Labrenzia sp. PHM005: one gene and its partner. The protein of the gene in region 2 interacts with the protein of the main gene of each other region in a pairwise test. Links are inferred from orthologs where the notes say so. Each region holds a gene or a part of one and is shown on either strand. Other genes may lie near its edges.

What was found.
Region 1: the proteins of FJ695_RS04505 (region 2) and FJ695_RS15910 interact in binary tests that used the Escherichia coli proteins (3 or more experiments, as listed by UniProt). The link is inferred for Labrenzia sp. PHM005 from one-to-one orthologs.

The regions. Positions count from the first base shown.
Region 1 is NZ_CP041191.1:3,510,786-3,514,045, reverse strand. The notes cover bases 324-3,260. They hold FJ695_RS15910 (P-II family nitrogen regulator), read left to right. Parts: upstream 324-1,591; coding sequence 1,592-1,930; downstream 1,931-3,260. Other genes in these bases: glnA (type I glutamate--ammonia ligase), read left to right, coding at 2,064-3,260; FJ695_RS15915 (NAD(P)H-hydrate dehydratase), read right to left, coding at 324-1,153. Also shown: more of FJ695_RS15915, read right to left, coding at 1-323. UniProt on the Escherichia coli protein: P-II indirectly controls the transcription of the glutamine synthetase gene (glnA). P-II prevents NR-II-catalyzed conversion of NR-I to NR-I-phosphate, the transcriptional activator of GlnA. When P-II is uridylylated to P-II-UMP, these events are reversed.
Region 2 is NZ_CP041191.1:1,027,109-1,030,858, forward strand. The notes cover bases 68-3,494. They hold FJ695_RS04505 ([protein-PII] uridylyltransferase), read right to left. Parts: upstream 3,103-3,494; coding sequence 268-3,102; downstream 68-267. Other genes in these bases: murJ (murein biosynthesis integral membrane protein MurJ), read right to left, coding at 68-229; FJ695_RS04510 (helix-turn-helix domain-containing protein), read right to left, coding at 3,208-3,494. Outside these bases: more of murJ, read right to left, coding at 1-67; more of FJ695_RS04510, read right to left, coding at 3,495-3,579; FJ695_RS04515 (Smr/MutS family protein), read right to left, coding at 3,584-3,750.

The DNA of each region.
Region 1 (3,260 bases), 2.5 Mb from region 2 along the record:
CAAACTCACCATCGTGCGGTGTGAGAACCACAGGACTTTTAGCTTTTCTTATTAATTCAAATAGCTTCCGAGGTTTTTCTGAGAAACTGGTTAAGGCATCCGCATCCAGAACAGTGGCCCGATCCTGCGCCAGAATCGCTTCGACTGCGGCACAAGTTTTTGGGCCGACACCATATGCCGGACCGATCAGGACAGCGTTGAGACGTTTGTCGGCCAGCAGCTCAGGGATGGCCTCAGCGCCTGCTATCTTTTTCAGCATTACAGCCGTCAGATGACAGGCATTGACCATCAGAGCATCTGGGGGCGATGCCAAGGTGACGAGCCCTGCCCCGGCCCTCAGTGCAGCCGTTGCGGACAAACGCGCGGCACCGGTCGCAGCCACCGGACCGCCAAAAACCACAGTATGACCCCTAGCGTATTTGTGCCCGGCCGGATCCGGCACCGGCCAATGATCGAGCCAAAGCGCTGGACCGTTTTCAAATGTTTGCGGCGCAATAAGATTGAGCACACTCTGGTTTATCCCGATATCGGCAACTGTGACCTCCCCGCAAAGGCCGCGTCCCGGAAAAAGAAGGTGCCCCGGCTTTTTTAGGAAAAACGTCACAGTCGTGTGCGCCTCAATCGCGCATCCCATTATCTGTCCGGTCGTTCCATTGACACCAGACGGCAGATCCACAGCGACCACCGGCGCTGAGGCGCTGTTGATCACATCAACGAGCATGGCCGCCAAACCATGAAGCGGCCGGTCCAGCCCTGCGCCAAAAAGGGCGTCAATAACAACGTCGGGCGCAACGGCTTCTTCGAAAAGATCGCCTGCGACTTGAACGGTGTCCGGCAAAACTTTGTGGGGCAAATTCATAGAGGCAAACGCAAGCGCCGCATCGCCCTTGAGGCCCGCCGGGTCTTTCAGAAGATACACATCAACCAAATAGCCGTGTTCTGCCAGAAGCCTTGCTGCGACAAACCCGTCACCGCCATTGTTTCCCGGCCCACATAACACCAAGACGCGCCCTCCTGTCGGCGCTAGATCTGCAGCCGCCTTGGCAACAGCAGTGCCCGCCCGCTCCATCAGGTCAATTCCCGGAATACCGCCCTCGATCGTCAAGCGATCGGCACGGCCCATTTCCTCAGGCGTCAACAAGGCAGCTGTCATGATTTTCTTTCGCTTTCAGTCTGCAAGCGCAGTTTCCATCGGGAGACCAACAAACTCTAGCCGGTCTTCTTCAAGCAACCTTACCACTGATCAAAACCACAAGGCCCGACGCGCTCTTTTTTGAGCGCAGGGCCGGCCTGACGCCGTCAAGGGCACAACCTTGCATACTTTATGTGCAGGTTGCTCAAAAAATAGACAGCTACACGGTCCTCTGATGACCAACAGCATTGGCACTGCATCAAACCTGCCAAAAATGGTGGCGGTTTCCCGCCGCAATGCAAAAAAAACTGCGTCCACTTTCAATTGGCACGCTTCCTGCTAACACCTGGGCAACAGCTCTCGGATGATCCCGGTCAAGGCACGCCTGCCTGAACCGGCTTCTAAAGAAGAGCGACCGGGCAGACCCTGCCAGTTTAATGTGGAGAGAGACATACGGTGATGAAAAAGATCGAAGCGATCATCAAACCTTTCAAACTCGACGAGGTGAAAGAAGCTCTTCAAGAAGTCGGCCTGCAGGGCATCACAGTGACCGAAGCCAAGGGCTTTGGCCGCCAAAAAGGACACACCGAGCTCTACCGCGGTGCGGAATATGTCGTCGACTTCCTGCCAAAGGTGAAGGTCGAAATCGTTCTTGGCGCCGACATGGTTGAAAAAGCCGTTGACGCCATCCGCAATGCCGCCCAGACCGGCCGCATCGGCGACGGCAAGATCTTCGTTTCCAATATTGAAGAAGCTGTTCGCATCCGGACCGGCGAGTCCGGCATCGACGCCATTTAACCCGCCTTGAATTCCGGCTTATTGCCGCACACCCAATTCCGGACTTTCCGCGCTGAGACAAACGCTATAAACCCTCTGCCGGACCGGGACCAAAACCCAAACGTTCACACGAAAAATCAAAGGGATGGACATAATGACCACCGCCGCTGACGTCCTGAAGGAAATTCAGGAAAAAGACATCAAGTTCGTCGACCTGCGCTTCACCGATCCGCGCGGCAAGATGCAGCACGTCACCATGGACGTTGCACTTGTTGACGAAGACATGTTCGCTGAAGGCGTTGCCTTCGATGGCTCGTCCATCGCTGGCTGGAAGGCCATCAACGAATCCGACATGATGCTGATCCTGGATCCGGAATCTGCACACATCGATCCGTTCTTCGCCCAGTCCACCATGGCGATCTTCTGCGACATCATCGATCCGATCACTGGCGAAGCTTACAACCGCGACCCGCGCATGACCGCGAAAAAAGCGGAAGCTTACGTGAAGTCCGGCGGTTTCGGCGACACCATCTATGTCGGCCCGGAAGCTGAATTTTTCATGTTCGACGACGTCCGCTTCAACGCTGACCCGTACAACACCGGCTTCATCCTGGACAGCTCCGAGCTGCCGTCCAACATGGGCTCTGAATATGAGACCGGCAACCTCGGTCACCGTCCGCGCACCAAAGGCGGCTACTTCCCGGTCCCGCCGGTCGACAGCGCACAGGACATCCGCTCCGAAATGCTGTCCGTCATGGGCGAAATGGGCGTTCCGACTGAAAAGCACCACCACGAAGTGGCTGCTGCTCAGCACGAACTCGGCATGAAGTTCGACAACCTGACCACTTGTGCCGACAACATGCAGGTCTACAAATACGTCGTTCACCAGGTCGCACATGCTTACGGCAAGTCCGCAACTTTCATGCCGAAGCCGGTTTTCGGCGACAACGGCACCGGCATGCACTGCCACCTGTCCATCTGGAACAATGGTGAGCCGACCTTCGCCGGCAATCAGTACGCAGATCTCTCTGAGTCCTGCCTGTACTTCATCGGCGGTATCTTGAAGCACGCGAAAGCCCTGAACGCTTTCACCAACCCGTCCACCAACTCTTACAAGCGTCTGGTCCCGGGTTACGAAGCACCAGTTCTGTTGGCCTACTCCTCGCGTAACCGGTCGGCATCCTGCCGTATCCCGTTCACGTCTTCTCCGAAGGCGAAACGCGTTGAAGTCCGCTTCCCGGATCCGACAGCGAACCCGTACCTGTGCTTCTCCGCCCTGCTGATGGCTGGCCTTGACGGCATCAAGAACAAAATCCATCCGGGCGATGCCATGGACAAGAACCTTTACGAT
Region 2 (3,750 bases):
CACCTTCCTCTTCGACGGTCCGTCCGAAGAGCGGAATGAACGCGGAGTTGAAAGCCCCTTCGGCAAAAAGCCGGCGGAACAAATTGGGCAAACGGAACGCCACAACAAAGGCGTCGGCGACTGGTCCGGCACCGACTGCAGCAGCCAAGAGCACATCGCGGACAAAACCAAGGACGCGGCTCATCAAAGTGGCCCCGCCGACTGTCGCAAAATTTCGAACCAGGTTCATGCCTGCAAGGCTCCAGGGTGTTCAGATCTTGGCGGGATTTAAGATGCTTGTCGGCGGAGTTTGCGCGCAACGGGCGCTGCCGGATCCAGCTCGACAACACCGTCCACAGCTGCGCATAGCCGTTCGCGGATGATTTCCTGGCGGCCAATATTGGCGATTTTCTGACCCGTCAGATCAGTCACATAAAACACATCGACAACCTTTTCGCCGAATGTCGAAATATGAGCTGAGCCGATGTTGAGATTGAGCGTCGCGATCGAACGGGTGAGGTCATAGAGAAGACCTGGGCGATCCAGACCGGAAATCTCAAGAACCGTATAATCATCTGATAGCGTGTTGTTGAGCAAAACTTCGCTGGCAACCTTGAAGGCTCTCATCCGGCCTTTTACGGAGCTCTTCTTGGCCACGGGCTCCGGTATACGTTCCTCACCCCGCAAGGTTTTTTCAATCAATCCGGCTATGCGCTCACCGCGGCGCCGTTCATCCTCATCATCTGGCAACTCGCGGCCGATGAAAATCGTATCGAGAGCAAACCCGTCGGTGGTGGTGTCGATCTGGGCATCGACAATGTTGGCACCTGTCGAGTAACAGGCCCCGGCAATCACCGACAGAAGACGCGGGTGGTCCGGCGCCATGATCGTCAGTTCGGTAACGCCCTCAAAAGACCGTGGGGTCACATTGAACGACAGTTGTTCGCCCTTTTGATCGGCCTCGTGCAGCAATTCGGCATGCGCAACAAGCCGGTCATGTTCGGTTCGCAGCCAATAGGCTGGATAGTGGCGTTTGAGGTAGCTTTTCCGGCTTTTTTCCGGCCAGTGATCCAGTTTGGCGACCAGTTCTTCCTTGGCCTGTTCAATGGCCTGGCCATGGGACATTTTTGAATGACCGCCGGTTAAATGCGGCTCAGCGGCATAATAGAGCGTGCGCAACAATTGGCCTTTCCAGCCATTGAAGACGCCGGGTCCGACGGCTCGGATGTCGGCCACGGTTAGGATCAGCAGCAGTTTCAACCGCTCGTGAGACTGCACGGTATTGGCAAAGTCCTGGATCGCCTTGCGGTCGGACAAATCGCGAGACTGTGCAATCGTGCTCATGTCGAGATGGTGTTCAATCAGCCAGGCAACAGTTTCGGTTTCCGCACTGTTCAGGCCGAAGCGCGGGCACAGCTTGCGCGCCACTTTGGCTCCAGCGATGGAGTGATCTTCCGGCCTGCCTTTGGCAATGTCATGCAAGAACATCGTCACATAAAGCAGCTTGCGGTTCTGCAAAGAGCGGATCAACTCGGTCGAGAGGGGGTGATCTTCGCCGGAATCGCCACGCTCAATTTCAGACAGGACGCCAATTGAGCGGATCAAATGCTCATCCACTGTGTAGTGGTGATACATGTTGAACTGCATCATTGCGACAACCTTGCCGAATTCGGGCACAAACCGGCCAAGTACGCCGGTTTCGTTCATCTTGCGCAAGATCTTTTCCGGTGTGTTGCGCGAGGTGAGCACCGACAGGAACAAGCGGTTGGCTTCCGGGTCGTTGCGCAGATCGTTGTTGACCAGCTTAAGCGAATGCCGGATGAGCCGTGTCAGGCGTGGATGCATCTTGTAGTCGTGTTTGTCCGCCAGCTGGAACACACGCAGGATGTTGACGGGGTCTTTCTCGAAAATCGTATCGGCAGTGACGCTCAGCCGGTTGTTTTCTACGGTGAAACCCGATGCGCCTTTGACCGGCTTTGGCGCATGTTCCGAGCGGCCAACCCTCAGGCGGCGCATGATGCCTGAAAATCCACGTCCACGCGGATCTTTAACATGCTCGTCTTCCAAGGCCGCGCACAGGATCCGGGTCAGATCCCCAACTTCCTTAGCGACCAGGAAGTAGTGCTTCATGAAGCGTTCGACATCCTTCATACCCGGATGCTGGGTATAGCCAAGCCGAACCGCGATCTCCCGCTGGACATCAAAGGACAGCCGTTCTTCCGGGCGGTTGGTCAAGAAATGCAGGTGACAGCGCACGGCCCAGAGGAAATCCTCTGCCATTTTGAAACGGGATTTTTCGGCCCGGTTCAAGACACCGATCTTCACCAATTCAGACTGGCTGGAAACCTGGTAGTGGTATTTGGCGATCCAAAAGAGGGTGTTGAGATCGCGTAGGCCTCCCTTGCCTTCCTTGATGTTTGGTTCAACCAGATACCGCGACGTTCCCTGGCGCTGATGGCGCTCGTCCCGTTCTTTCAGTTTGGCCGCAATGAACTCAGAGCTGGTGCCCTCGACCACTTCCTTGTCATAGCGTTTGATCAGTTCATCAAAGAGCGGCTTGTCACCCCAGATGTAGCGAGCTTCCAGAATGGCGGTCCGGATCGTCATATCCGACTTTGACAAGCGGATACATTCATCGATGTTGCGGGTCGCGTGGCCGACTTTGAAACCGAGGTCCCAGAGCATGTAGAGGATATACTCAACAACCTGTTCGCCCCAGGGGGTTTGTTTGTAAGGCAGCACAAACAGAAGATCGATGTCTGAACCCGGCGCCAGCGTGCCGCGGCCATATCCGCCGACCGCCACCACGGACATGCGTTCCGCCGCAGACGGGTTTGTAATCCGATAAACATGATAGAGGGCGAAATCATAAATCACCCGGATCAACTCATCCTGGATGTGGGATAGGCGCCGGGCACACAAAAGTCCGCCACCGTCTTCTCCAAGCCGCTCTTCGGCAATCTTCCGGCTGTCCTTGACGACGGACTTCAGTTCACTGAGCACTGCCATGCGCACCTTTGAATCGGACCCATCCCCGTCTGTGGCTGCGGTGAGAGCGGTCAACCGGTTTCTAAGGCCGTCCGCATCAATCAATCCGGCGAGAGCGTCTTGAGTGGATTTCATACCGGTCAAAGTCTTTCGTTCAGTGAGGCAATTCGGCCATGCTGCGGGTTATAAAGCGCCGATCATAAGGACATGTAAACTCTTACAGGCATGGATAGCCATGCTTCAAATGTCATCTTTTACCGCCGCAACGCGCAATTGATGCAAAAGCGCGTTCAGAGATTCATCGGACAATCCGCCGATTTTTAAGGCAAGCTGATTGGCCAATTCCGTGGCCTTTGGGCTCATCCCGGCAGTATCGATGGTAATTCTCGGGTCAGACAGTTCGGCCAGCCGCTGGATCTCTTCCGCTTCGTCCCAAATCACGTTGAAATAGGCAATAATCCGTTGAACCAAAAACCAGGTCGGTTTACCGCGTTTGCCGTGTTCTAAAGCGGACAGATAAGCGCTCGACACGGAGAGAGCCGCAGCCATTTCCTTTAAGGAAACGCCTCGTTTGGTTCGAAGTTCGCGGATTTTGGCTCCAAGAGGTGTCACGTTTTCACCGCCGTTTTCTTATCCGCACATACAGCGCACCCGAACCGCCGTGGCGCACATGAGCTTCTTCATACCCAGCAACAAGGTGGCGCACATCCGGCATCGCCAGCCATTGCGGCACCATTCTGCGCAAAACACCGCGTTCGTCCATATAGGCATAACCCGGACCGC